Regions from separate parts of the Zhengella sedimenti genome, predicted to be linked through region 2. Evidence: predicted binding sites of a transcription regulator. Region 2 holds the regulator's gene; each other region holds the start of a gene.
The links. The regulator LexA, encoded in region 2, represses DNA repair genes until DNA is damaged. The targets are predictions, from matches to a motif close to TGTTCNNNNTGTGTTCNG.

Region 1 (7,368 bases), on a different contig from region 2:
ACGACAAGCGCCGGGTCGATGGCCTGCTGGTGGCCGAGGCCGTCGCAGCCCGGGCAGGCGCCGAACGGGTTGTTGAAGGAGAACAGGCGCGGCTCGATCTCCGGAATGGTGAAGCCGGAGACCGGGCAGGCGAACTTTTCCGAGAAGACGACGCGCTCATGGGTGTCGTTCTTGGAGCGGTTGGCTGCCTCGCCCGACAGTTCCTCCGGCGGCAGGGGCCGGTCGGCGAATTCGGCCACGGCCAGGCCGTCGGCCAGCCTCAGGCAGGTCTCGATGGAATCGGCCAGGCGGGCGGCGAGGTCGGCGCGCACGACGACGCGGTCGACGACCACGTCGATGTCGTGCTTGTATTTCTTGTCCAGCGGCGGGACATCGGCGATCTCGTGGAACTCGCCGTCCACCTTGACGCGCTGGAAACCCTTCTTCTGGAGTTCCGCCAGTTCCTTCCGGTATTCGCCCTTCCGGCCGCGCACGATGGGCGCCATGATGTAGAGGCGGGTGCCTTCCTCCATGGCCAGAACGCGGTCGACCATCTGGCTCACCGTCTGGCTCTCGATGGGCAGCCCGGTGGCCGGCGAGATCGGAACGCCGGCGCGTGCGAAGAGCAGGCGCATGTAGTCGTAGATCTCGGTGACCGTGCCGACGGTGGAGCGCGGATTGCGGCTTGTGGTCTTCTGCTCGATGGAGATGGCCGGCGACAGGCCGTCGATCTGGTCGACATCCGGCTTCTGCATCATTTCGAGGAACTGCCGGGCATAGGCCGAGAGGCTCTCGACGTAGCGGCGCTGGCCCTCGGCATAGATCGTGTCGAAGGCGAGCGACGACTTGCCGGACCCCGACAGTCCGGTCATCACGATCAGGCTGTCGCGCGGCAGGTCGAGATCGACATTCTTGAGGTTGTGCTCGCGCGCGCCGCGCACCGTTATCATCTTGTGGTCTGTCATGATCGCTCGCAGCGGGTCCGGCCCGGCGGCCGGCAGGAAAACAGGACTGGTTCCGGAACGTCCGGCGCTGTCCAGCCGGGATTGCGTCTCATGTAGTCATTGTTCACGGCATGGAAAGAGGCGGCCGCGATCCTGCTGACAGCTTTCCCCACACTATCCACAGAATCGCGGACAAAACAAGAACACCTGTGGAAAGCCGGTGGATAAACCGGCAGTTCCGGCACAAAATGTGATCGGCGCGGGCATTGACCGGCGGCGGCTGCGGGCGCATCCTGCAAGGTAGCATCCGGACAGGATGAGGCGCCGGCGGAACGAAGCATCAGGGAATGCTCCCGCCATGGCAGACGATCCCCGCGGATGCCCGAGCGGCCGGTTTTTCCGGCCAGGATGCAAACCGACGACGGGAAAGGGATTGTTCGATGGAACCGCCGAAGAATCCCGGAAGGTCCGCCCAGATGCGGCGGGCCACGGGTTGCAAGGCCCCCGGTGCCTGAGCGGCACCGCGTGACAGGGGACACCGGCAATTCGCCGACAATCTGACTGACAGAACCGGGCCGGCCTGCCAGCCGACGAAAGGCGGGCTATACAGTTCCGGCCCGGACACACCTCCGGCCAAAACCGGTTGAAGGGCAGACCCCAAAAGGCCCGGCGCGCGCAAGATACAGGATCGCGGCCGGGCCAATTTCTCGTGTGGCAGTCTGCCCGGTGATGATCGCATGTGACCTTGCCAGGGCATCCCCTTGACCGCGTCCATGCGAACAAATATAGAACATCGAGAAGCTGGCCACTGTCGCGTTGCTTGTCCGCCATCTAGCTTGTGGACAGAGCGAAAAGCAGGGGGCGGGGACCGCGCAATCATGGCCGCAGCCCGCTAGAGTGCGGCGGAATTCAAGAGACATGCGGGCTACATACTGTCGCCCGGCGGCGAAAGACGGAGTTGGAACATGGCGGGAAGCGTGAACAAGGTCATTCTGGTCGGCAATCTGGGCGCTGACCCGGAGGTGCGCCGCCTCAATTCCGGCGATGCGGTGGTCAACCTGCGCATCGCGACCTCGGAGACCTGGCGCGACAAGAACAGCGGTGAGCGGCGCGAGCGCACCGAGTGGCACAATGTCGTGATCTTCAACGAGCAGCTTGGCAAGGTGGCCGAGCAGTATCTCAAGAAGGGCATGAAGGTTTACCTGGAAGGCCAGTTGCAGACGCGCAAATGGCAGGACCAGCAGGGCCAGGACCGCTACACGACCGAAATCGTGCTGCAGCGCTATCGCGGCGAATTGCAGATGCTCGACGGACGCGGCGGCGGCGACCAGGGCCAGGTCGGCTATGGCGGCGGCGGCGGTTCGCAAGGGCGTTCGGATTTCGGCTCGTCGGGACCGTCCGGCGGCGGCGGCTATGGCGGCGGCCAGCAGGGCGGCGGCGGGGGCGGCGGCTATTCCCGCGATCTCGACGACGAAATTCCGTTCTGATTGTCCGGGGGATCCTGCCTCGCGTGGCTCATCCCCCTGCGAGGCCGTGGCGGACAAATGGTTCCTCGACGGCCTCCGGTACAGGGGGCAGCGCCTGACGCCCCGTCTGCATCATCCCCGTGCCTGCCGCGGGGATTTGCCATTTCGGGATCGAACCGTCCGCGATCTTGCGGCCAGGGGACAGATTCCGGGCTGAACCATTCGTGATTGGCGCGTGTCCGCAGGCGCGGTCATTCTCCCGCGTCATGAGACATTCATTTCTTGCCATCCTCCTTTCATTGCTCGCGCTTCCGGCGCTGGCCGGTGAGGCTGACGTCGTCGATGCGCGCTACTCGCAATCCTCGGACGGCTCCTACACGTTCCATGTCACGGTCCGCCACGCCGACGAGGGCTGGGACCATTATGCCGACCGCTGGCAGGTGATCGGTCCGGACGGCGCCGTGCTGGGCGAACGCGTGCTGGCGCATCCCCATGTCGACGAGCAGCCGTTCACGCGCAGCCAGTCCGGCATCGTCATCCCGGACCACCTGGAAGAAGTGACGGTGCGTGCCCATGATTCCGTTCATGGCTGGGGCGGCATGGAAATGACGCTTCCGCTCAAGGGCCGTTTCTGACCGGACCTGTGGCCGTCAGGCGGCTGCCAGCGCCTTGATGCCGTCGGCGACGAACTGCACGGCGAGGGCGGACAGGATCACGCCGAGCAGGCGCGTGAGGATGGACCGGCCGGTTTCGCCGAGGATCTTGTCGATCCTGTCAGCCAGCAGGAAGACCAACCACGTCAGCAGGATGATGGCACCGACAATGGCGATAAGCGCAGTGCGCGGGCCGGGTTCGGCGAACTGGCCGGACAGGAGAATGACGGCGGAAATGGCGCCGGGGCCGGCGATCAGCGGAATCGCCAGCGGGAAAACCGCGACCTGGCGGATCTCGTCGGCGCTGATCGCCACTTCCGCCGTGTGTTCATGGCGCTGCTGGCGGCGTTCGAAGATCATCTCGAAGGCGATCCAGAACAGGAGCAGGCCGCCGGCGACGCGGAAGGCCGGCAGGGTGATGCCGAAGACGGCCAGGATGCCGGCGCCGGCGAGCGCGAACAGCGCAAGCGTCGCGAAGCCGATCGCCGCGGCGCGCCAGGCGACCTGGTTGCGTTGCGCCCGGTCCATGCCGCGCGTGACGGCCAGGAAAAGCGGCGCGAGGCCGGCCGGGTCGATGGTGACCAGCAGCGTGACAATAGCGGTGGCGATCATGTCGTTGAACATGGGCGTTTCCAGTTTCAGCCTCCGGATTCGGCCGACAGCCTAGCCGTTTCCCGGCGATCCGGCGACCTTTGCGTGACGGCATGGCGCAAGGACCCGTGCGTGCCGGCGTTTGCCTTTGGAAAACCGGCGCCGAAATTGGAATGGCCGCGTGGAATCCTATATACGGAAACAAGTGATTCCAAAGTGATCGTGACACGCATTTGACTGACCAGCCAACACCGCCCCGGCTTCCCGAAGGCATCGAGCCCGTCTCCATCATCGAGGAGATGCAGCGCAGCTATCTCGACTACGCCATGAGCGTGATCGTCAGCCGCGCGCTTCCCGATGTGCGCGACGGGCTGAAGCCGGTTCACCGGCGCATTCTCTATGCCATGCACGAGGGCGGTTTCCACTGGAACCGCAAATACGTGAAGTCGTCGCGCATCGTCGGTGACGTCATGGGTAAGTATCACCCGCATGGCGATGCCGCGATCTATGACGCCATGGTGCGCATGGCGCAGGACTGGTCGATGCGTCTGCCGCTGATCGACGGGCAGGGCAATTTCGGCTCCATCGACGGCGATCCGCCGGCGGCGATGCGATACACCGAATCGCGGCTGGAAAAGGTCGCCCACGACCTGCTGGAGGATATCGACAAGGAGACGGTCGATTTCCAGGAGAACTACGATTCGTCGAGTTCCGAGCCGAAGGTGCTGCCGGCGCGTTTCCCCAACCTGCTTGCCAACGGGTCGGGCGGCATTGCCGTCGGCATGGCGACCAACATCCCGCCGCACAATCTGGGCGAACTGATCGACGGCTGCATCGCGCTGATGGACAATCCGGCCATCACGCTGCCCGAACTCATGCAGCACATTCCCGGTCCGGACTTTCCCACGGGCGCCATCGTGCTTGGCCGGTCCGGCATCCGCTCGGCCTACGAGACGGGGCGCGGCTCCATCATCATGCGCGGGCGCGCCCATGTCGAGCCGATGCGCGGCGACCGCGAGATGATCGTGGTCACGGAAATCCCCTACCAGGTCAACAAGGCCTCGATGATCGAGAAGATGGCGGAACTCGTGCGCGACAAGCGCATCGAGGGCATTTCCGACATCCGCGACGAGTCCGACCGGCAGGGCTACCGTGTGGTCGTCGAACTGAAGCGCGACGCCAATGCCGACGTGATCCTGAACCAGCTTTACCGCTACACGCCGCTGCAGACCTCGTTCGGCGCCAACATGGTGGCGCTGAACGGCGGCAAGCCGGAACTGATGGCGCTGGCGGACATGCTGAAGGCGTTCGTCGCGTTCCGCGAGGAGGTTGTCAGCCGGCGCACCAAGTATCTCCTGCGCAAGGCGCGCGAACGCGCCCATGTGCTGGTGGGCCTGGCCATTGCCGTTGCCAATATCGACGAGGTGATCAAGCTGATCCGCCACGCGCCGGACCCGGCGACGGCGCGCGAGCAGTTGATGACCCGGCGCTGGCCTGCGCACGAGGTGGCGCCGCTGATCCGGCTCATCGACGATCCGCGCCACAAGGTCAACGAGGACGGGACCTACAACCTTTCGGAAGAACAGGCCCGCGCCATTCTCGACCTGCGCCTGCAGCGTCTCACCGCGCTCGGCCGTGACGAGATCGCCGACGAGTTGAACAAGATCGGCGAGGAAATCCGGGACTATCTCGACATCCTGTCGTCGCGTGCCCGCATCCAGCAGATCGTCAAGGACGAACTGACCGCGGTGAAGGACGAGTTCGGCACCCCGCGCCGCACCGAACTCGCCGAAGGCGGTCCGGACATGGACGACGAGGACCTGATCGCGCGCGAGGACATGGTCGTCACCTTCAGCCACGAGGGCTACATCAAGCGCGTGCCGCTGTCGGTCTACCGGGCGCAGCGGCGCGGCGGCAAGGGCCGTTCGGGCATGGCGACGAAGGAGGAGGATTTCGTCACGCGGCTGTTCGTGGCCAACACGCACACGCCGGTGCTGTTCTTCTCCTCGCGCGGCATCGTCTACAAGGAAAAGGTCTGGCGCCTGCCTGTCGGCACGCCGCAATCGCGCGGCAAGTTCCTGCGCAACATGCTGCCGCTGCAGGACAATGAACGCATCACCTCGATCATGCCCTTGCCGGAGGACGAGGACCGTTGGGGCGAACTCGACGTGATGTTCTCGACCACGCGCGGCACGGTGCGGCGGAACAAGCTGTCGGATTTCGTCCAGGTCAATCGCAACGGCAAGATCGCCATGAAGCTGGAGGACGACGGCGACGAGATCCTGTCGGTGTCGACCTGCACCGAGCATGACGACGTGGTGCTGACCACGGCCGCCGGCCAGTGCATCCGCTTCCCCGTCACCGATGTGCGTGTCTTTGCCGGGCGCAATTCGATTGGCGTGCGCGGCATCGCGCTGGGGGCGGGCGACAGCGTCATCTCGATGGCCATCCTCGGCCATGTCGACGCGGATGCGCCGGAGCGCGCGGCCTATCTGAAAATCGCGGCGGCCGAACGGCGCGGCGTCAACGGCGATGACGAGGAAGCGCCGGGCGGACTTGTCGGCGAAGAGGCGGAAGCCGCCGAACTTTCGCCGGAACGCGTGGAAGAGTTGCGCGCGCGCGAACAGTTCCTGCTCACCGTCTCGGAATTCGGCTACGGCAAGCGGTCGTCATCCTACGAGTTCCGGATTTCCGGCCGTGGGGGCAAGGGTATCCGCGCGACCGACATCTCCAAGACCGACGAGATCGGCCCGCTGGTGGCAGCCTTCCCGGTCGAGAGCGGCGACCAGATCATGCTCGTCACCAATGCCGGAAAGGTGATCCGCGTTCCCGTGGAAGGCATCCGTTTCGCCGGCCGCGCCACCAAGGGCGTGACCATCTTCAAGACGGGAGACGGCGAGCGGGTGGTATCGGTGGAGCGGATTTCCGAGCCCGAAGCCGAAGGGGACGAGGTGCTTGAAGAAGCGGAACAGTCCGCGTCAACGGGTGCAGACGATCCGTCCGGCGGCGGCACCGGTGAGGTGTAAGCCCGTCAGCGGCGGCGGGGATTGCGGTAGGGATTGAACGGCTGGCGGATACGTTCCGCCTGGGTTTCCGGTTTCATGTCTCCCAGCAGGCCGACCACGGTGGCGATCAGCATGGCAACGGTCATGGCAGAGGCGAGCAGCACGATCATCATTCGCTTTCTCCTTGCTCCCGGGTCCCGGCGGTGCCGTCTGGTTGCGCCGGACCCTCAGGGAACATGACGCATCACCGCGAGAAAAGTTTCAAACCACGTTCATGCAAACTTGCGTGAGTTGAGTTGAATGCGCCGTGACCGGCCCGTTCATCGGGTGTTCATGTTCGCCGCCGAAGCTTGCGCGAAGCCGATTGCCAAGGGTTGTGCCGGCGGGTAGAAGCGCTTCCATGAGCGAGAGAAAAGCGATTTACGCCGGGTCGTTCGACCCGTTGACCAATGGTCATCTGGACGTGTTGCGCGGCGCGCTGGCGCTGGCGGACGTCATCTACGTGGCAATCGGCATACATCCGGGCAAGAAGGGCCTTTTTTCCTTCGAAGAGCGATTGCGGCTGATCGAAAAGGCCGGCGCGGACGAACTGGGCGCCGACCATCAGCGTCTGCGCGTCGTCGCCTTCGACGGCCTTGTCGTGGACGCGGCGCGCCAGCATGGCGCGACCATGATGATTCGCGGCCTGCGCGACGGCACCGATCTCGACTACGAGATGCAGATGGCCGGG
Region 2 (7,368 bases):
CGCTGGCGCGCGCCTACGAGGCCGGTGGCGCGGCCTGCCTTTCGGTGCTCACCGACAGCCCGAGCTTTCAGGGTGCGCCCGAATTCCTGACGGCCGCGCGTGAGGCCGTCGCCCTGCCCGCCCTGCGCAAGGATTTCATGTTCGAGCCCTACCAGGTCTGGGAAGCCCGGTCATGGGGCGCCGACTGCATCCTCATCATCATGGCAAGCCTTTCCGACGGCGAGGCCCGCGCCCTTGAAGAGACGGCTTTCGAAGCGGGCATGGATGCGCTCATCGAGGTCCATGACGAGGCCGAAATGGAGCGCGCGCTGACCCTCTCCTCCCGCCTGCTCGGGGTGAACAACCGCAATCTGCGCACCTTCGAGGTCAGCCTCGCGACGACCGAGCGCCTGGCCGCGATGGCGCCGGACGACCGCCTGCTCGTCGGCGAGAGCGGCATCTTCACCCATGACGATTGCACGCGGCTTGCCGGCTGCGGCGTGACGACCTTCCTGGTGGGCGAAAGCCTGATGCGCCAGGACGATGTGACGGCCGCAACCCGCGCCCTGCTCGAGGGCGGCACCGCCCGCCGGGCTGTGGGCTGAGCCATGGCTGACCGTCTCACGCATATCGCCGATTCTGGCGAAGCCCACATGGTCGATGTCGGCGACAAGGCCGCGACCACCCGCACGGCCGTTGCGGAAGGCGCGGTGCGAATGAATGCCGGAACGCTCGCCATGATCCTGGCGGGCAATGCCAAGAAGGGCGACGTGATTGCCACCGCGCGCATCGCCGGCATCATGGCCGCCAAGAAGACGCACGAACTGGTGCCGCTGTGTCATCCATTGCTGCTGACAAAGGTGACTGTCGACATCGAGCCTGACGACGCCCTGCCCGGCCTTCGCGTACGCGCCCTGGCGCGCGTCAACGGCCAGACCGGTGTGGAAATGGAAGCGCTTTCTGCTGTCTCGGTGGCTTGCCTGACGATCTACGACATGGCCAAGGCCGTGGACCGCGGCATGGTGCTCACCGATATCCGCCTGATCGAGAAACAGGGCGGAAAATCGGGCCATTGGCGCGCAGAGGACTGAGGAAAGAGAACATGGCATTGCTTCCCGTCGCAGAGGCGCTGTCCCGGCTGCTTGAAGGCGCCGGACTGCTGGGCACGCAGGACGTGCACATCGCCGACGCGGCAGGCCGCTACCTGGCCGAGGACCTGGCCGCGCGCAGAACACAGCCGCCGTTCCCCGCTTCCGCCATGGACGGTTATGCCGTGCGGGCAGCCGACATCGCCACCGTGCCGGCCGAACTGGACGTGATCGGCGAATCCGCCGCCGGCCACCGCTTCTCCGGCAAGGTCGGTGCTGGCGAATGCGTCCGCATCTTCACCGGCGCACCGGTTCCGCCCGGCGCCGACACCGTCATCCTCCAGGAAGACGTGACGGTCCTTGGCGGCGGCCGCATCCGCGCCGGACAGTCAGAGCCGGAAGGCCGCAACATCCGCGTCGAAGGCCTGGACTTCCGCCAGGGCGGTACGATCCTGAAGGCCGGACGAAAGCTGGACGCCGCGGCGCTGTCGCTGGCCGCGGCAGCCAATCACGACCGCCTGCCGGTCGCGCGCAGGCCCCTGGTGGCGATCCTGGCGACCGGTGACGAACTCGTGCCGCCCGGCACCCTGCCCGGCCCGGACCAGATCATTGCATCCAATTCCTTCGGCGTTGCGGCCCTGGCCGCCGAGGCCGGCGCCGCGGTCATCGACCTGGGGATTGCCCGCGACGACCGCGCCGTCATAGCCGCCGCGGTCGGCCGCGCGCGCGATGCCGGCGCCGACATCATCGTCACCTTGGGCGGCGCTTCCGTCGGCGATCACGATCTCGTCCAGTCGGTCCTGACCGACATGGGCATGGACCTCGATTTCTGGAAGATCGCCATGCGGCCCGGCAAGCCCCTCATGGTCGGCCGCTTCGGCGAAACGCGCGTGCTCGGCCTGCCGGGAAATCCTGTCTCCAGCCTGGTCTGTGCCCATCTGTTCCTGCTGCCGCTGATCACCGCGATGTGCGGCGCCCGTCACGTCCACGACATCCGCATGGCCCGGCTGACCGTGCCGATGAAGGCCAATGGCGACCGGCAGGATCATGTGCGCGCGGTCTGCGCGGGCGATGGCACGGGCGGGCTCGGCGTCACGCCTTTCGAGCGCCAGGATTCCTCCATGCTTTCCACCCTCGCCGGGGCCAATTGCCTCGTGATCCGGCCCATCGCTGCCCCGCAAGCGGCAAAAGGCGTTGCGGTTCCCTGCCTCATCCTGCGCAATCCGGACACCTGACACCTTGCCCCGGACCGTCCTTTTCGGGACCGGATGGGCAGCCCCTTGCGGAACAGGACGGGAACAGATATGTTTGTTCCGGTTTTGTATTGCGACTCGTCTGGAGGTGGCCTGTGCTCACCCGCAAACAGCATGAACTTCTGCTCTTCATCCATCAGCGGCTGAAGGAGACGGGCATTCCGCCATCCTTCGACGAGATGAAGGATGCGCTGGACCTGGCTTCGAAATCGGGCATTCACCGCCTGATCACGGCGCTGGAGGAACGGGGCTTCATCCGCCGCCTGCCCAACCGGGCGCGCGCGCTGGAGGTGATCCGTCTTCCCGAGGCCATGGCGAACGGACCGCAGACGCGCGGATTCTCGCCAAGCGTCATCGAGGGTGGCCGGGGGCAACCGGCCGCGGCAAGACCGGCAACGCCCGAAGGCGATGCGGCGCAATCGATCGCCATCCCCGTGATGGGGCGCATTGCCGCAGGCGTGCCGATCGACGCGATCCAGCACCAGACCCACACCATTGCCGTTCCGCCGGACATGCTGGGCGGCGGCGAGCACTATGCGCTTGAGGTACGCGGCGATTCCATGATCGAGGCCGGCATCTTCGACGGTGACACGGTGATCATCCGCAACGGTCAGACCGCCAATCCCGGTGACATCGTCGTCGCCCTGGTGGACGAGGAGGAAGCGACGTTGAAGCGCTTCCGCCGCAAGGGCGCCTCGATTGCGCTCGAAGCGGCCAACCCGTCCTTCGAGACACGGATCTTCCCGCCCCACCGCGTCAAGGTGCAGGGCCGTCTTGTAGGACTGATCCGCCGCTACTGACGACCGGGAACGCCTTGCCTCGCGCGGCGTTCCCATCCTCTGTGAGGGAATGGTCCCGGCACCCTCTGGCAAGATGCCGGACGTTCCGCTTTCGGGAGGGGTGGTCCGGAGACCGGGAGCGGTCCGGTCGGATCAATGCGCGAAATTGTGCATCCCGCCATCGACCGGGATCACATTGCCGGTGATGTAGCCGGCCAGCGGCGAGGCGAGAAAGGCGACCAGGTTTCCGATATCCTCCGGTTTGCCGAAATATCCGATCGGAATGTTCCTCTCGATGAAGCTCTGCCGCGCTTCCTCGGTCGGATGCAGCCTGTTCAAGATCTGCTCGCTCACAATGCGGCCCGGCGGGATGGTGTTGACGGTGATGCCTTCCCTGGCGATGTCGCAGGCCAGCCCCTTTGCCCAGAGATGAACCGCTGCCTTTGCCGCGCTTGCAGCATTGACGCTGCGCGGTTCCATGGTGCCGCTCAGGTTGATGATGCGGCCCCAGCGGGCGGCACGCATGGCCGGCAACAATTCCTGTGTCATCCGCCGCACCGCGGTGAAGTTGAGCGCGAAAGCCTCGTCCCAGTCTTCATCCGGGGCATCGATCGGCAAGGGCCTCGACCCGCCCGCGCAATTGACGAGGATCTGGATCGGGCCGACCGCCTCCTGGGCTTCGCGGGCAATGCGCGCGACATCGTCCTTGTCCGTTATGTCGCCGGGGATCAGGACGAGCCGCCCATGGCCGGCGGCAGCCACCTTTTCGGCCAGCGCCTCCAGAAGATCCGCGCGCCGTGCTGTCGCAACAACGACAGCGCCTTCGCGTGCCAGGACTTCCACGATGCCCGCGCCGATGCCGGCGCTCGCGCCTGTTACCAGCGCCGTGCGTCCCTTGAGTTGCAAATCCATCCGGTCAGGTCCTCTTGAAGTAGTCGGCAAAGCGGTTCTTCTGAACCTTGCCGGTGGTGGTCAGGGGCAAGTCCTTCTCCTCCACGAAATGATAGAGACGCGGAACCTTGTAGGCGGCGAGTTCCTTGCGCATGGCCGCATCGAGGGTCTTTGTGAAGTCTTTAGGAACAGGGCCGCTCGGAACGATGACGGCGCCGATGATCTCGTCACGAACCTCGTCCGGCACTCCGACGACAAAGGCGAGCTTGACGCCGGGCTGGCTCATCAGCAGGTCCTCGACCTCGGCCGGCGACACGTTGATGCCGCCTGTCTTGATCATTTCCTTGATGCGGCCGCGGAAATAGAGAAAGCCGTCCTCATCGACGAACCCGAAATCGCCGGTGCGGAAATAGCCGTCCGGCGTGAACGCCTCGCGGTTCTTGTCCTCGTCCTTGTAGTACCCGATCGTCACATAGCGTTTGATCTGGATTTCCCCGATCCTGCCGCGCGGAAGCTCCTCATTCGTCTCCGGGTCGGCAATGCGCTGGATGACGCCGTCAAGCGGCCTGCCGACGGAGGCATGGACCTTGTCGCGTGGATCCAGCTTGCCGTCGCTGACATTGCAGTTTCCGTAGCTCTCGGTCAGCCCGTAGATGTGGCAGATTTCTGTCGCACCGAGTTCGACGATCCGCTTGAACTGTTCGACCGAACCCGTCGCTCCGCCCGAGCGCAGGCAGGTGAGATCGCGTTTGGGCCGGTCAGGGTGTTCGTGCATCGCTTGCGCCATGTTGGGCGTGCCGTAGAACAGCGTGCACCGCTCTTCCTCTATGATCCGCAGCGCTTCGCCCGCATCGAAATGTTCCTGCAGCACCACGCAGCCGCCATGGGTGAGAAGGTTGAACAGCGCGTTCTCGCAGCCCAGTCCCCAGTAGAGCGACACCGCCAGCCAGAGCCGGTCTTCATGGGTCACATGCATCCGGTTGCCGAGGTTCCACATGTTCTCGATCAGCGCATAGTGCTGGAGTTGGACGCCCTTGGGTGTGGAGGTCGAGCCGGATGTGTAGAGAAGATAGGTCACGTCCTGCGGATCGATGGCCGCCGCCGCGTCGTCCAGGACCTTCTCCGGCACGTCGCGTCCCAGTTCCGGAATGGTCTCGAAGGCGATGCTGTCGCGATAACCCCGGGATCCGTGGTGGATCAGTGTCTTCAGCTTCGGCACCTGCTGGTCATGCGGCTCGAGTTCGCCAAGCATCGCCACATAATCATATTTCAGGAAGCTGTCGGCGAAGATCAGGGCGTCCGCATCCGAATGCTTGAGGATATAGGCCAGCTCCCGCGTCGTGACCCATGTGTTGACGGCGATCATCACGCCGCCGAGGCTGCAGATGGCCAGATCGGCGATGATCCATTCGGGCTTGTTGCCCATCAGGATCGCAACGCGGCTTCCGCGACCGATCCCCAGGGCGGATAGACCTTTCGCGAAGGCGCGCACGGCCTCCTGCAACGAGGAATAGGTGTAGCGCTGGCCACCTCCGACTAGCGCTTCACGGTCACCGAAACGGTTCGCCTGCTCCGCCAGCAGCGCGGGAATGGTTCGACTCTCAGGCATTCGTGGTGTCATATGCGGTCAATCCCGTAGTAACGCGCGGCATTGCCGCCGGCGATCGCCGCGGCCTCGCCGGCTGTGAAGCGGTAGCCCCATTTCGCGGCCGTTTCCGGCAAGTCGCGGATGAACCCGGCCCAATCGGGCAATGTCGAGCGGGAACCGGTGAAACGCGGGCCGGAAGCCTGGTCGGAAGCGAACAGGATGCGCTCGGCGCCGACCAGGCCGCGCCACGTGGCAAGCCGCGCGACCAGTTCGCCTTCGTCTTCAGTGAAGTGTTCGTTCCAGTTGGAAATGTCGATCACGCAGTTCGGCAGGTCGGCGACCAGTTCGGCTGCCCGCTGCCACCAGTGCGGAAAGCCTGCATGGCAAAGGATGATCTTGAGATCCGGCAGTTCCCTGGCCAGCCGGGCGACATGGACCGGATGGACCGGGTTGCTCTCCGAGAAATCGGTTCCCGCGAAATCGGTCCAGACCCCGGTCCGGGTATGGATCTGGACCGGCACGCCGAGCGTGGCCGCCAGCTTCATCATCGGCCTGATGCCGTCATCGGCGGCGGAGAATCCGTCCGGCGTGATTTCCCCGATGCCGGCGAGGCCCTTGTTGACGATCGCGTCGCGGATGAGGTCGAGATGGTTGTCGCGGCGGAAGTCCACCGAGACATGGCAATGGAGGCGTCCCGGATGCCGCTTCTGAAGGCCGGAATAGAACTCGATCTGTTCCTCCAGCGGCGTCGGCGGTTCCTCGCCGAAAACCGGCGCGCCGACATCCAGCATCATGACCATGGTGGCGTCTATGCCGGCCGCATCCATGTTGCCGATGAAATCGTCCCCGTCCGGATCGACCAGCCCTTCGAGCAGTTTGGGCATGATCATGTCGGGCGTGCGGGCGGCATCCTTGGCTGCCCATCCCTCGGCGGCACGGCGGAAGAAGGCCGGCGGCAGGAAGCCCGCCCCCCAGATATGGGCATGAGAATCGATCACTGGCATTGCGGTTCCGCGTGCGTTTCCAATCCCCGGATTGTTCGGTGAAATGTGCCGCGGTCGCAATGATCAATCGAGGGAATTTCCGGCATAGCAGGTATAGGACCGTACTTTCGCCTTCCCGCAGCTAGTGAACGCTTTCCTTGCCGGAGAGTCCGGTCAGGGCCGCGCCATGCGAAGCGTCGGACAGCTTTCCCGCGCGCGCGGCGGCGGGGAGCTTGGCGACGCCATCCACACCGATCCGCGGAATCCACATGCCTTCGGCGACAAGATCGCGGACAAGCTCCTTGACCGTTTGCGCAAGCGAACGGGTGGCGATCGTTGTGGGAAGTTGCGTGGATGTTGCAAGCACGAGCTGGCGGCTCATGCGCGGCTCGACGATGGGCATGACGACATGTGTGCCCGCGCGGACCTGCTTGATGACACTGGCATAGGGAAGAATGCCGTAACCGACGCCGCGCTCCACGAGATCGAGGGTCGCCGACAGGCTGTCGATTTCGCATTCGACTTCCGGGATCACCTTGATCCTGCCAAGCAGCGTTTCCACGAGATTGCGCAAACCGTGCGGATGCGAGGGCAGGATGAGCGGGAGTTCGCCGAGCATGGCGCCATGAATGGGCTTCTCGCGCAGTGATGCCGGGGTGTTGGCCGGACCGATGAGCAGGAGTTCCTCCTCGATCAGCGGCTGGGTCAGGAGGGTCGATGTCTTCGGCGCGTCGTAGAGCACGGCCACGTCGATGCGCCCCGTCGAAAGCCATTCGAGCACATGGCCGCTATAGCCTTCCTGTACCT
Region 3 (7,368 bases), on a different contig from region 2:
CGATGGACAAGCTCCTGTCTGGAAAGACCCGTCTTGAAGGCGCCAAGGAGGCGATCCAGGCTTTCACTGATGCCGTGATGGCCGGAACGAACACCGCATTGAATACATCGGTGAAACTGGCACTCGTGCCCTTCGACAACCAGGTCAAGGTTCTGGGAGACGACGAGGCCGAGCGAATCGAAGCGGATCCCTTTCGTGCCATTACCTGGGCGGACGCCTATGCTCTTTCTTCCGTCCATCGCGGCTATCTTCCCCTCGATCGGTGGCAGACATACCGCAAACTGCGCCAGCACGGTGGCGACAAGTATGGCTGGAACGGATGTTTCGAAATGCGGCCCGGCAAGTACACCTATTCGGTGTCGGCACCTTATTGGCGTGATCGTGATTCGCTCTTCGTGCCTTTCCTTGCACCCGATCAGCCCGACAACCGCGACGAATACGACAACTACAAGTCGCCCAACAGCTACCTTCCCGATCAGGGACCGGCCTGCTCGTCGCCCCGCGCCCCTGAAGGCACGGATGCCTGGGAACGTCGCGAACTCAATGTCTGCAAATATGATGACGGGGCAGGGCCCCTGCAGGTCGGCCGTTACGCCGAGCCGGGTTCCTATGCCTATGTCGATTCCAACCCCAATGGCTTCTGCACAGACAACAATCCGGTTTTCCCGCTGTCGACCGACATAGACACGTTTCGAAAGAGTGTGAACGCGCTCTCGACCCGGGGAAGCTGGGGCGGAACGATCATGCCGGTCGGCTTCTACTGGGCATGGAACGCGCTTGACAGGGCCGAGCCCCTGCCGGAGGCAGCGCCTGCCGGCGAGGCAGACAAATACATCATCTTCCTGTCAGACGGAAAGAACTCGGTCCATCCGCTCCGCTACAACAGCTATTCGCCCTTTGGTTATCCCGGTGACGCACGCTGGGATGCGGCGGCGGGTTGGGATGATGACGGTAACGTGACCCGCGACGAGGCCCTGCACAGCATGACCTACAAGATGTGCGACGCGATCAAGGCCGATCCCGCCAACATCAAGGTGTATTTCGTCTATTACCTGCACAAGTATGACGCGGAAGCCGAAGCAATCGGCAAGCATTGCGCCAGCGGTGACGACAAGTTCATCTACGCGACCGACCGCGACAAGCTGATCGAGGCCTTCCGGAAGATCGGTCAGGACATTTCCCGTCTGCGCCTGGTCCCCTATGAGGTCTCCTCCACCGGGAAAAGCCAGTAGCGCCAGGGCAGCCTTGCCCGAACCGCCATGCTCCATGGCGCCGGGATTTCCCTGGCGCCATGGCCGCCAACGCCGCTGCGAGACATGCAAAAAAAAAGCAAGGCGCGAGGCCTTGCCATTCAGTTACGCGTTGATCCGTTTCCGAAAGCGGCGGCAGCGTGTTAACGCGCCAGGATCACATCCTCCCAAGACTTTGACCGCGTGTAGGACACCAGCTTGGTTTGCCGGCCCCTTGTTGTGGTGGGGACCATAGACGCAAGCGCGACGGTTTGTCACCCTCTTTTTGCTGCATTTTCAATCAAATGCTTGCTGCAGTGCAACACAAGCCCGGCCGCGGCCCGGGCATGTGCCGTCGGGTTTCCAATTCGCCTTGAAATGGCTATGAAGCGCTGAAAGATTCCGCAGGCTTCGGTGGGGGCGCCGATTCCTGTCTCTCCGATCGCCCGTTTCCAGGACCCGTCCATGCGTCTTTCCCGTTATTTCCTGCCCATCCTCAAGGAAAATCCCCGCGAGGCGGAGATCGTTTCGCATCGCCTGATGCTGCGCGCCGGCATGATCCGTCAGCAATCGGCCGGCATCTTCTCGCTGCTGCCGCTTGGCCTGAAGGTCCTCGGCAAGGTGAACACGATCATCCGCGAGGAGCAGAACCGGGCAGGGGCCATCGAGATCCTCATGCCCACCATCCAGTCGGCCGAGCTGTGGCGCGAGAGCGGCCGCTACGACGATTATGGCAAGGAGATGCTGCGCATCAAGGACCGCCACGAGCGCGACATGCTGTATGGCCCGACCAACGAGGAGATGGTCACCGACATCTTCCGTTCCTATGTCCGTTCCTACAAGGACCTGCCGCTCAATCTCTATCACATCCAGTGGAAGTTCCGGGACGAGGTGCGTCCGCGTTTCGGCGTCATGCGCGGCCGGGAGTTTCTCATGAAGGACGCTTATTCCTTCGATCTCGATTACGAGGGCGCACGGGCGGCCTACAACCGCATGTTCGTTGCCTATTTGCGCACCTTCGAGCGCATGGGCATGAAGGCCATCCCGATGCGTGCCGACACCGGCCCCATCGGCGGCGATCTCAGCCACGAATTCATCATCCTGGCGGAGACCGGTGAATCGGAGGTCTTTTGCCATGCCGACTTCATGTCCATGACCGCGCCGGGCGCCGATGTGGACTTCACCAACGATGCCCAGATCGCCGCGGTGGTGAACCAATGGACCACGCCCTATGCCGCCACCGACGAGATGCATGACGAGGCGGCATGGGCCGCGCTGCCGGAGGAAAGCCGCATGAACGCGCGCGGTATCGAGGTCGGCCACATCTTCCATTTCGGCACCAAGTATTCCGAACCGATGGGTGCCCGGGTCACCGGACCCGACGGCAGGGAGCACCCTGTCTCCATGGGTTCCTACGGCATCGGCCCGACCCGTGTTGTCGCTGCCATCATCGAGGCCAGCCACGATGAAAACGGCATCGTCTGGCCGGATGCCGTCGCGCCCTTCGACCTGTCGATCATCAACATGAAGCCGGGCAACGACGCCTGCGACGGCGCCAGCGAACGGCTTTATGCGGCGCTGACGGCAGCCGGGCGGGACGTGCTCTACGACGATACCGACAAGAGCGCCGGCCAGAAATTCGCCACCCATGACCTGATCGGCATACCGTACCAGATCATCGCCGGGCCGCGCGGCATCGCCAATGGCGAGGTCGAGGTGAAGAACCGGCGCAGCGGGGAGCGCGAGACCATGACCATCGATGCCGCGATCAACCGTTTCGGCGGCGGCGCATGAGCGAAGCCGCGGCCTCTCCGGAGAGCGCGGCGCCTGCCGGCGCCGGTCCCTTCTCCGCCTTCGAGCGCATGGTGGCCCTGCGCTACCTGCGCTCGCGGCGCAAGGAAACAATCGTTTCCGTCATCGCGCTCATTTCCTTCATCGGCATCATGCTGGGGGTCGCGACCCTTATCATCGTCATGGCGGTCATGAACGGATTTCGCGTCGAACTGCTCGACCGGATCCTTGGCGTCAACGGTCATGTCATCGTCCAGCCGGTTGACAGTCCGCTCAGCGACTATGATGCCGTCGCCGCGCGCATTTCAGCCCTTGACGGCGTGCGTGCGGCGCTGCCGCTGGTGGAAGGCCAGGCGCTGGCCTCCGGCCGCATCGGCGCCGGCACCGGAGCCCTCGTGCGCGGCGTGCGCGACAGCGACATCCCGAAGATCCAGATGCTCGCGGGCAATGTGCGGCAGGGCTCGCTCGACGGCTTCGAGGCCAGCGAGGGCGTGGCCATCGGCGCCCGCATGGCCGACAATCTCGGCCTTGCGCTGGGCGACATGCTGACGCTGGTCTCGCCCGATGGCGACGTGACCCCGATCGGCACGACGCCACGCGTGAAGGGCTACCCTGTCATCGCGATCTTCGAGATCGGCATGTCGGAATACGACTCGTCGATCGTCTACATGCCGCTCGCCGAAGCCCAGCTCTATTTCAACAACGAGGACCGCGTCCAGTCGATCGAGGTTTTCCTCGACGATCCCGACGCGGTCGACGACATGCGCCCCCTGATCGAGACGGCGGCGGCCCGGCCGGTCTTCCTGACCGACTGGCGCCAGCGCAACCGCGCCTTCTTCTCCGCCCTCCAGGTGGAACGCAACGTCATGTTCATGATCCTGACGCTCATCGTGCTCGTTGCCGCGCTCAACATCATTTCCGGTCTCATCATGCTGGTGAAGGACAAGGGCCGCGACATTGCCATCCTGCGCACCATGGGCGCGACGTCGGGTTCCATCCTGCGCATCTTCCTGATGACGGGTTCGGCCATCGGGCTGACAGGCACGCTTGGCGGGCTCGTCCTGGGCCTCATCGTCTGCTGGAACATCGAATCCATCCGGCAGTTCTTTTCCTGGCTGTCCAACACGCAGATCTTCGATCCCAACCTCTATTTCCTCAGCCAGTTGCCGGCGAAGATCGATGCCGGCGAAACGCTCGCCGTGCTCGTCATGGCCATGGTACTGTCCTTCATCGCCACGATCATTCCCGCTTGGCGGGCCGCCCGCATCGATCCCGTCGAAGCCCTGAGGTATGAATGATGGCCGCGGCACTCGAGTTGAAGTCCGTCAGCCGGCATTACGATCAGGGCGGCAAGCGGCTCGACATCCTGCTTGATTGCGACTTCACCCTGCGTTCCGGCGAGATGGTCGCGCTGGTGGCGCCCTCCGGGGCGGGCAAGTCGACGCTGCTGCACACCGCCGGCCTGCTGGAACGTCCCGACAGCGGCGACGTTCATGTCAATGGCCGCGCCTGCGGCCGGCTCAACGATGACCAGCGCACGGCCATCCGCCGCAATGACATCGGCTTCGTCTACCAGTTCCACCACCTGCTGCCCGAGTTTTCCGCCCTGGAAAACATCATGATGCCGCAACTCGTCCATGGCCTGTCGCGCGCCGAGGCCGCCGACCGGGCCGGGCAACTGCTCGATTACATGAAGGTCGGCCACCGTGGCGACCACCGCCCCTCCCAATTGTCTGGCGGCGAACAGCAGCGGGTCGCCATTGCGCGCGCCGTCGCCAATGCGCCGCTGGTCCTGCTCGCCGACGAACCGACGGGCAATCTCGACCCCGTGACCTCGTCCTACGTTTTCGAGGCGCTGGAAGCGCTGGTGCGCAAGTCCGGCCTGGCGGCGCTGATCGCGACCCACAATCACGAACTTGCCCGGCGCATGGACCGCCGCGTCACGCTGAAGGACGGCAAGGTCGTCTCCCTTTAGACCGCATTCGCGGACTGCCTCGCGGAAGGGCCGGGCGGACCATCCGGGCCCGGCCGCGATAACCTTCCCTTAACCATGGATCGGCGGATAGCGGGGAAAATGTTCCCTGTTTGTTTGCGTGCGTTGACATGAGAACAAAACGAGAATACAGGAACACAAGAAGAACATTGACGGAGCTACTGCCATGACTGACCTGATCTATGACGTCGCATCGCTGGTCTCGGTTTCCATGTTCATCGTCGCTTCGGCGATGTGGATCGGCGCGCTGTAAGCGGGCAGGGCCCGCGGCGCGGCTGAATGATGGGGAAAGAACCTCCGGCTCGCGCCGCGCCTGCGCGCCTGCACTGGACTCGCCCCGTCCGAAGCCGGACACTGCATCCCGGTTTCACGGATTCGCACGGGACAGGCATACGCGATGGACGGCCAGGCGCGAGACGGACGGATGTTCATTCATCTGCGGGTTCATTCGCAATACTCGTTGCTGGAAGGGGCGCTTCCGCTCGGAAAGATCATTGGCCATGCGCTGAAGGATGAAGCGCCCGCCATTGCGATTGCCGATACCAACAACCTGTTCGGCGCCCTTGAGTTTGCCCAGAAGGCGGTCAAGGACGGCGTCCAGCCGATCATCGGCTGCCAGTTGTCCGTCGACTTTGCCGACAGGGACGATGACAGCGGGCGCAACCAGAACCGCAAGCCCGAGGCCTTGCCATCACTGGTGTTCATCGCCGCCAGTGAATCGGGCTATGCCAATCTCGTTCGGCTTGTATCGCGCGCCTATCTGTCGACGGGCGAGGGCGAACCGGTCCATGTCACGCCGGCCTGGATCGGGGAACTTGCCGAGGGCGTCATCTGCCTGACCGGCGGTCCCGACGGTCCGATCGGCCGCGAACTGAAAGCCGGCCATGGCGCCGTGGCTCATCAGCGGCTTGCGGCGTTGCATCGCTGGTTCGGTGACCGCCTTTATGTCGAACTGCAGCGCTGCGGCAACTGGGACCGGGCGCTGGAAGCCGAAACGGTCCGGCTTGCCCACGACCATCGCTTGCCGCTCGTGGCGACCAACGAGGCTTTCTTTCCCGCCAGGGGCGACTACGACGCCCATGACGCCCTGATCGCCATCGCGGAAGGAACGGTGATCGCGGTGGATGAACGGCGCAAGCTGACGCCCGACAACCACCTGCGCAGCCAGGCCGACATGATCGCGCTTTTCGCCGACCTGCCGGAGGCCATCGACAACACGGTCGAGATCGCCCGCCGCTGCCATTACTATCCCGAGACACGCAGCCCGATCCTGCCCCGCTTCACCGGCGGCGATTTGGAGGACGCCGAGGCCGTGGTGGCTGCCGAGGCTGCCGAACTGCGCCGCCAGGCGGTCGAGGGGCTTGCGCGGCGCCTTGAGAACCAGGGGCTTTCGCCCGGATATACCCGCGAGGATTACGAGCAGCGGCTCGATTACGAACTCGGCATCATCGAGCGGATGAAGTTTCCCGGCTACTTCCTGATCGTCGCGGACTTCATCAAGTGGGGCAAGGCGCACAATATTCCGGTCGGTCCCGGCCGCGGTTCCGGCGCCGGCTCGCTGGTCGCCTGGGTCCTGACCATCACCGACATCGACCCCCTGCGGTTCTCGCTCCTGTTCGAGCGCTTCCTCAATCCCGGACGCGTGTCGATGCCCGACTTCGACATCGATTTCTGCCAGGAACGGCGCGACGAGGTGATCCGCTACGTGCAGGAGAAATACGGCCGCGACCAGGTGGCCCAGATCATCACCTTCGGATCGCTGCAGGCGCGCGCTGTCCTGCGGGATGTCGGCCGTGTGCTGCAGATGCCCTACGGCCAGGTTGACCGGCTCACCAAGCTGGTGCCGTCCAACCCGGCAAATCCGGTGCCGCTGGAAAAGGCTGTTGCCGACGAACCCCGCTTCGCCGAGGAGATCGAGAAGGAGCCGATTGTCGGGACGCTGATCGACATCGCCAGGAAGCTGGAGGGGCTCTACCGCCACGCCTCCACCCATGCCGCGGGCATCGTCATCGGCGACCGGCCGCTGTCGGAACTGGTGCCCATGTATCGCGATCCGCGGTCCGACATGCCGGTCACCCAGTTCAACATGAAGTGGGTCGAACAGGCGGGACTGGTCAAGTTCGACTTCCTTGGCCTGAAGACCCTGACCGTGATCGAGACGGCGGTGAAATTTGTCCGCCGGCGTGGCGTCGAACTGGACATGTCGCAGATCCCGCTGGACGATACACCGACCTACCAGATGCTGGCGCGCGGCGAGACCGTCGGCATCTTCCAGGTGGAATCGGCGGGGATGCGCAAGGCGCTGATCGGCATGAAGCCGGACTGCATCGAGGACATCATCGCCCTTGTCGCGCT
Region 4 (7,368 bases), on a different contig from region 2:
GGCCGTCGCTGCAAGGGCTGAGGCGATACGGGCGGCCAGCTTCGCGTTGTTCTTCACCAGGGCGATGTTCGTGGCCAGGCTGCGCCCGCCGGTCAGTTCCACGATCCTGGCGAGCAGAAAAGGCGTGACAGCCTTGCCGGAAACGCCCTGCGCCTCTGCCTCCGCCTGTGCTGCAGCGATATGGCGGTTCATCTCGCCGGCAGGGATTTCGTCGGCCTCGGGCACCGGATTGGCCACAAGCATGCCGCCTTCGATACCGAGCGCGCTGCGCATGGCCTGGAAACGGGCAATGCCCTCGGGCGTGTCGATGGTCAGCGGCGCTGGAAAAGGCGATGTCCGCGACCAGAAGGCCGGCATGGTGCGGGTGGCGAAACCGACCACGGGCACGCCGTGGGTTTCCAGCACCTCCAGCGTCTTCGCCACGTCGAGGATGGCTTTTGCTCCCGCGCTGACCACGATGACGGGTGTGCGGGCCAGTTCGGCCAGGTCGGCGGACACGTCGAAAGTCTGCTCCGCGCCCTTGTGGACGCCTCCGATGCCGCCAGTGGCGAAAACGACGATGCCGGCCCGGGCAGCCGCAATCATGGTGGCGGCGACCGTCGTTCCACCGGTGGCGCCGGTCGCCATGGCGAAAGCCAGGTCGGCGCGGCTCAGTTTCATGGCGCCGGCTGTCTGGGCCAGCGCACTGCGTTCTGCCGCCGACAGGCCGATCTTCAGCCGCCCGCCGATGACGGCGATGGTGGCTGGCACCGCGCCGTTTTCCCGGACGACATCTTCCACAGACTGCGCCATCGCCGCGTTGTCCGGGTAGGGCATGCCATGTGTGATGATGGTCGATTCGAGCGCCACGACCGGACGCCGGGCGGCCAGCGCGGCGCTCACGTCCGGGGCGATGTCGAGCGGCAGGTCTGTCATGGCGTGTTGAGCCTCCGGGCTTCGGCGAGACGGGTCTGGAAGGTGGTGTCTGTCAGGTCCGGCGCCGAATCGGCAGTTTCCATGGCAAGCGCGGCGGCAGCAAGACCTTCAAGGGCGGCGCTGTGCAAGTCGCGTCCGCTCATCAGGGCGGCGAGGGTGGCGCCGGTCAGCGCGTCACCGGCGCCCGTGACATCGACCGGGCGGACGGGCAGTGGCCGGAGGGAGCGGATCGCGCCGTTGTCGAGGAGGACGAGCGGCTCGCCGCCCGACGTGATGACGGCCTGCGCGAGGCCGCGGGAGGCAAGTGCCCGGGCCAGTTCCCCGCCTTGCGCGCCCGCGGGCAGGCCGGTCAGCGCCACGGCCTCGGCCCTGTTGCAGAAGAGACAGGCCACACGCTCCAGAAGCGGCGTCCAGCGCAGTGCCTTGGCAGGTGAGACCGCCATGGCGTGAAGCGGACGGCCATCGGCAAGTTCAGCCAGCCGGCGCAGGGCGGAGCCAGGCAGGTTGGCATCGGCGAGGATCGCATCGGCGGCCCGAACGGCATCGCGCAGCGGACGCCGGCGCAAAAGACGGTCGAAGACCGCTTCGTAGAGCGCCATGTCGGCCAGGCCGACGATCTGTTCGCCATCCTGGTCGAGCAGGGACGTATAGGACGGAGTGGTGCGGTCCAGGAAGGTGGCCGAAAGGTCGCGGATGCCCGCCCGGGCGATGGTCTCGGCCACGGTGCTGCCGGCCGCGTCGCCACCGCGTGCGGAAACCAGCGCCGCCCGCACGCCCCGCCCGGCTGCCGCACGGGCGGCATTGAAGGCGCCGCCGCCGACAGTCTCGCGCATGGCGCCCGGATGCGAAGCGCCTGGCGAGAACGGGACCGACAAGCGTCCCCGGCGGTCGACATGGGCACCGCCAATGGCCAGCAGGGTGGGGATCGGCAATGTCATCCTGCGACCAACAAACCGGCGGACGGAATGAAGGGGGGCGGCGAATCGCAACGGGGGCCGCGGCGCCGGCGCTCGCCCGGCCGCCGTGGAAACGAACAGAAAGAAATCCGTTTCATGCCTTCGCGCCCGTTGCGGAACAAAATTTGAACATGCTTTGAAAACAACATGTTGTGACCCTTGTCAATGCGGAACAAATGGCGTACAAATAATTCATGGCGTTGCGGCGCCCGATCGTTCAAGTCGGGGAACAAGGTGTATATCATGGCGCAGAATTCGTTACGGCTCGTTGAGGACAAATCAGTGGACAAGTCAAAGGCGCTCGACGCTGCGCTTTCGCAGATCGAAAGGGCATTCGGCAAGGGGTCGATCATGCGGCTCGGCCAGAACGAGCAGGTGGTCGAGATCGAGACGGTGTCGACCGGTTCGCTCGGCCTGGACATCGCGCTCGGCATTGGCGGCCTTCCCAAGGGGCGCATCATCGAGATCTACGGGCCGGAAAGTTCCGGCAAGACGACGATGGCCCTGCAGACCATTGCCGAGGCGCAGAAGAAGGGCGGCATCTGCGCCTTCGTGGACGCGGAGCACGCGCTGGATCCGGTCTATGCGCGAAAGCTCGGCGTGGATCTGGAGAACCTGCTGATTTCCCAGCCGGATACCGGTGAGCAGGCGCTGGAAATCGCCGATACCCTGGTGCGGTCGGGCGCTGTGGACGTGCTCGTCGTGGATTCGGTGGCGGCCCTGACGCCGCGTGCCGAGATCGAGGGCGAGATGGGCGATTCGCTGCCGGGCATGCAGGCCCGGCTGATGAGCCAGGCACTGCGCAAGCTGACCGCATCGATCTCGCGTTCCAACACCATGGTGATCTTCATCAACCAGATCCGCATGAAGATCGGGGTCATGTTCGGTTCGCCGGAGACGACGACGGGTGGCAATGCGCTGAAGTTCTATGCCTCGGTCCGTCTCGACATCCGCCGCATCGGTTCGGTCAAGGACCGTGACGAGGTGGTGGGCAACCAGACACGCGTGAAGGTGGTCAAGAACAAGATGGCGCCGCCATTCAAGCAGGTCGAGTTCGACATCATGTATGGCGAAGGCGTTTCCAAGACGGGCGAGCTGATCGACCTGGGCGTCAAGGCCGGCATCGTGGAGAAGTCCGGCGCCTGGTTCTCCTACAATTCCCAGCGCCTGGGCCAGGGCCGCGAGAACGCCAAGCAGTTCCTGCGTGACAACCCTGAACTCGCCAACGAGATCGAGACGGCGCTGCGCCAGAATGCCGGGCTCATCGCCGACGGGTTTCTCGACAATGGCGAGGGCGACGCGGGAGACGAAGCGAACGGCATGTAACGGCCGATCGCACCCGTCGATGGATCGCCGCGCGGCCCTTCACCAGGCAGTGCGGCGTTTTTCGTTTCCTGACGCGGCGGTCTCCGCCGACATTCTGGACAGTGCCGGTGGCGAAAGATAAAAGGCGGGTTCGCGCAACCCGCCGGCCCGGCGGCCCCTTCTCAGCAGGACAGGAACCATGAGTGGCGTAAACGAGATCCGGTCGGCTTTTCTCGACTTCTTTGCCAGGAACGGACACGAGACTGTCGCGTCCAGTCCGCTGGTGCCGCGCAACGATCCCACGCTGATGTTCACCAATGCCGGCATGGTGCAGTTCAAGAACGTTTTCACCGGCCTGGAGAAGCGCGACTACAACCGCGCGGCCACGTCGCAGAAATGCGTCCGCGCCGGCGGCAAGCACAACGATCTCGACAATGTGGGCTATACCGCCCGCCACCATACCTTCTTCGAGATGCTGGGGAATTTCTCCTTCGGCGATTATTTCAAGGAAGAGGCGATCCGCCTTGCCTGGGAACTGATCACCAAGGAATTCGGCCTGGCGAAGGACAGGCTGCTCGTCACGGTCTATCACACCGATGACGAGGCAGCGGGTCACTGGAAGAAGATTGCCGGCCTTTCCGACGACCGCATCATCCGCATCGCCACATCGGACAATTTCTGGGCCATGGGCGATACCGGCCCATGCGGTCCGTGCTCGGAAATCTTCTACGATCATGGCGACAAGATCCCGGGCGGCCCGCCCGGAAGTCCGGACGAGGACGGCGACCGCTTCATCGAGATCTGGAACCTCGTCTTCATGCAATACGAGCAGGTGACGAAGGAAGAACGGGTCGAACTGCCGCGGCCTTCCATCGACACCGGCATGGGGCTGGAACGCATCGCGGCGGTGTTGCAGGGCGAGCACGACAATTACGACATCGACCTGTTCAAGGCGCTGATCAGGGCGTCGGAAGAGGCGACGGGCGTGGAGGCCGAGGGCAGGTTCCGCGCGAGCCACAGGGTGATCGCGGACCATCTGCGCGCTTCCAGCTTCCTGATCGCCGATGGCGTGCTGCCGTCCAATGAGGGGCGCGGCTATGTGCTGCGCCGGATCATGCGCCGCGCCATGCGCCATGCCCAGCTTCTGGGCGCCGAGGAGCCGCTGATGTGGCGTCTCGTGCCCGCGTTGCTGCGCGAAATGGGACAGGCCTATCCGGAACTGGTGCGCGGCAGGGATCTGATCACCGAGACGCTCAAGCTGGAGGAGAGCCGCTTCCGCAAGACGCTTGCCCGCGGCCTGTCGCTGCTGGAGGATGCCACGTCGGACATTGGCGCCGGCGGCGAACTCGACGGCGAGACCGCCTTCAAGCTTTACGACACCTACGGCTTTCCGCTGGACCTGACCCAGGACGCGCTGCGCCAGCGTGGCATCGGCGTCGATACGGACGGTTTCAATGCCGCCATGGCGCGCCAGAAGGCCGAGGCACGGGCCAATTGGGCAGGATCGGGCGAGGCGAAGACCGAGACCGTCTGGTTCGAACTCCGTGAAAAGTTCGGGGCGAGTGAATTCCTCGGCTATGAAACCGAAAGCGCAGAGGGTGTGATCCAGGCGCTCGTCCAGGATGGCAAGCCCGTTGACCGGGTTGCCGAGGGCGGGAACGTTGCCGTGGTGGTCAACCAGACGCCCTTCTATGGCGAGTCCGGCGGACAGATGGGCGACACGGGCGTCATCACGGGCGACGGCTTTGTCGTGCGCGTCACCGATACGCAGAAGCGGGCGGATGGCCTGTTCGTGCACTTCGGCACCGTCAGCGAGGGCGAGGTTCGCACTGGCGCCGAGGTTGAGCTGATGGTCGATTCGGCGCGCCGCTCGCGTCTGCGGGCGAACCATTCCGCAACCCACCTTGTCCACGAGGCGCTGCGCGAGGTGCTGGGCACGCATGTGGCGCAGAAGGGGTCGCTGGTCGCGCCGGACCGTCTGCGGTTCGACTTTTCCCATCCCAAGCCCATCAGCGACGAGGAACTGGAGCGTATCGAGCACCTGGCCAACGAGATCGTGGTGCAGAATGCGCCCGTCTCAACCCGCCTGATGGCGGTCGATGACGCCATTGCCGAGGGCGCCATGGCGCTGTTCGGGGAAAAGTACGGCGACGAGGTCCGCGTGGTGTCGATGGGCACGGCGCTGCATGGCGAGCGGGCAGGCAAGCCCTATTCGGTCGAGCTTTGCGGCGGCACCCATGTGCGCGCCACCGGCGACATCGGTCTGGTGCGGCTGGTTGCGGAGAATGCGGTGGCCGCCGGCGTCCGCCGTATCGAAGCCCTGACCGGGGAGGATGCCCGCCGCTATCTGGACGAACAGGACCGGCGTGTGCGCGACATGGCGGCTGCGCTGAAGGTTGCGCCGGCGGATGTGGTTTCGCGTCTCGAACAGGTGCTCGACGAGCGCAGGAAACTGGAGCGCGAGCTGACCGAAGCGCGGCGCAAGCTGGCGCTGGGCGGCGGCGGTTCGGGCGATGGCGGCGTGGAAGAGGTGAACGGCGTGAAGTTCATGGGCCGTGTGGTCGAGGGTGTCTCGCCGCGCGATCTCAAGCCGCTGGCCGATGAAGGCAAGCAGGCGCTCGGTTCGGGCGTCGTGGTCTTTGCCGGCAAGGGCGAGGACGGCAAGGCGAGCGTTGTCGTTGCCGTCACGGCGGACATGACGGAACGCTTCTCGGCGGTCGACCTGGTGCGCATCGCGTCCGAGGCGCTGGGCGGCAAGGGCGGCGGCGGCCGGCCGGACATGGCGCAGGCCGGCGGGCCCGATGCCTCCAAGGCCGGTGATGCCGTCGCGGCGGTGCGCGAAGCTCTGGGGTAACGCCTCGCGTCCCCGAATTCAGTCCTCGAAGGGCGCCGCCGTTACCGGTGGCGCCTTTTCGATTCAGGCAGCCGGATGCGAATCGCGTTTTGAACAGCCGGGGATTTCCCGGCGGCCGGCAAGACATGCATTGAAGAAAACCATCCCGGAAATGCGCCCGTCAGGCCGGGGAAGGCCCCGCAAGGGCGCGCTGCCGAAGACCGGGGGCGGTGGCAACGGCAGCGCTTCACGTCGAGGCCGGATGTGTGCGGTGACCTCGTCGTGCAGCTGCAATTAACAATGAAACGCTAATGAATTCCAGTGTTATCTCACCGGAATGTGAAAATTTCCGCGCGTCTTCCGGCATGATTCCTGCCTAACCCGAACAGGCGGATTTCACTTCGCAATGGCAGGTGACGGGCCGGTGTCCGGGCTGCGTAAGATGCAGCCGGAGGTTTCCGGGCATGAAAAAACCGGCGCCGCGGGACGCCGGTTTTCTGGCCTGCTGGCAAAGGAGATGGTCAGCCCATGGCCTTCTGCAGGTTCTCGTCGATCTTGTCGAGGAAGCCGGTGGTCGACAGCCAGGGCTGGTCCGGTCCGATCAGCAGCGCCAGGTCCTTGGTCATGTAACCCGATTCGACGGTGTTGACGCAGACCTTCTCCAGCGTGTCGGCAAAACGCGCCAGCTCTGCATTGTCATCCAGCTTGGCGCGGTGTGCCAGGCCGCGTGTCCATGCGAAGATGGAAGCGATGGAGTTGGTCGAGGTTTCCTCGCCCTTCTGATGCTGGCGATAGTGGCGCGTCACGGTGCCGTGGGCGGCTTCGGCTTCCACCGTCTTGCCATCCGGCGTCATCAGGACCGAGGTCATCAGGCCGAGCGAGCCGAAGCCCTGGGCCACGGTGTCGGACTGCACGTCGCCGTCATAGTTCTTGCAGGCCCAGACATAGCCGCCGGACCACTTCAGCGAAGCGGCGACCATGTCATCGATCAGGCGGTGCTCGTACCAGATCTTGGCTTCCTTGAACTTCCCGACGAATTCGGCCTCGTAGATCTCCTGGAAGATGTCCTTGAAGCGGCCGTCATAGGCCTTGAGGATCGTGTTCTTGGTGGAGAGGTAGCAGGGAACCTTGCGCTGCAGGGCGTAGTTCATCGAGGCGCGGGCGAAGTCGCGGATCGATTCGTCGAGGTTGTACATGGCCATGGCCACGCCGGCGCCCGGCGACTTGAAGACCTCGTGCTCGATCTCGGTGCCGTCGTCGCCGACGAACTTGATCGTCAGCCGGCCCTTGCCGGGGAAGCGGAAATCGGTGGCGCGATACTGGTCGCCAAAGGCGTGGCGGCCGACGATGATCGGTTGG

Region 1: the regulator LexA is predicted to act here: its motif matches at 1,699-1,716, upstream of ssb (single-stranded DNA-binding protein).
Region 3: the regulator LexA is predicted to act here: its motif matches at 5,145-5,162, upstream of dnaE (DNA polymerase III subunit alpha).
Region 4: the regulator LexA is predicted to act here: its motif matches at 1,986-2,003, upstream of recA (recombinase RecA).

What each region holds. Positions count from the first base shown of each region.
Region 1 is NZ_JBKFFP010000011.1:51,110-58,477, reverse strand. Features, by position in the region: gene uvrA (excinuclease ABC subunit UvrA) at 1-944, opposite strand, end outside; gene ssb (single-stranded DNA-binding protein) at 1,889-2,410, shown strand; gene ACLB6G_RS19995 (hypothetical protein) at 2,656-3,024, shown strand; gene ACLB6G_RS19990 (MarC family protein) at 3,040-3,666, opposite strand; gene gyrA (DNA gyrase subunit A) at 3,867-6,659, shown strand; gene ACLB6G_RS19980 (hypothetical protein) at 6,665-6,811, opposite strand; gene coaD (pantetheine-phosphate adenylyltransferase) at 7,039-7,368, shown strand, end outside.
Region 2 is NZ_JBKFFP010000004.1:365,654-373,021, forward strand. Features, by position in the region: gene trpC (indole-3-glycerol phosphate synthase TrpC) at 1-584, shown strand, start outside; gene moaC (cyclic pyranopterin monophosphate synthase MoaC) at 588-1,070, shown strand; gene ACLB6G_RS13710 (molybdopterin molybdotransferase MoeA) at 1,082-2,302, shown strand; gene lexA (transcriptional repressor LexA) at 2,416-3,120, shown strand; gene ACLB6G_RS13720 (SDR family NAD(P)-dependent oxidoreductase) at 3,253-4,011, opposite strand; gene ACLB6G_RS13725 (class I adenylate-forming enzyme family protein) at 4,016-5,599, opposite strand; gene ACLB6G_RS13730 (amidohydrolase family protein) at 5,608-6,582, opposite strand; gene ACLB6G_RS13735 (LysR substrate-binding domain-containing protein) at 6,704-7,368, opposite strand, start outside.
Region 3 is NZ_JBKFFP010000002.1:189,950-197,317, reverse strand. Features, by position in the region: gene ACLB6G_RS06590 (pilus assembly protein) at 1-1,232, shown strand, start outside; gene proS (proline--tRNA ligase) at 1,695-3,023, shown strand; gene ACLB6G_RS06580 (lipoprotein-releasing ABC transporter permease subunit) at 3,020-4,318, shown strand; gene ACLB6G_RS06575 (ABC transporter ATP-binding protein) at 4,315-4,995, shown strand; gene dnaE (DNA polymerase III subunit alpha) at 5,411-7,368, shown strand, end outside.
Region 4 is NZ_JBKFFP010000006.1:66,000-73,367, reverse strand. Features, by position in the region: gene ACLB6G_RS16195 (pseudouridine-5'-phosphate glycosidase) at 1-915, opposite strand, end outside; gene ACLB6G_RS16190 (PfkB family carbohydrate kinase) at 912-1,853, opposite strand; gene recA (recombinase RecA) at 2,115-3,197, shown strand; gene alaS (alanine--tRNA ligase) at 3,376-6,030, shown strand; gene ACLB6G_RS16175 (NADP-dependent isocitrate dehydrogenase) at 6,531-7,368, opposite strand, start outside.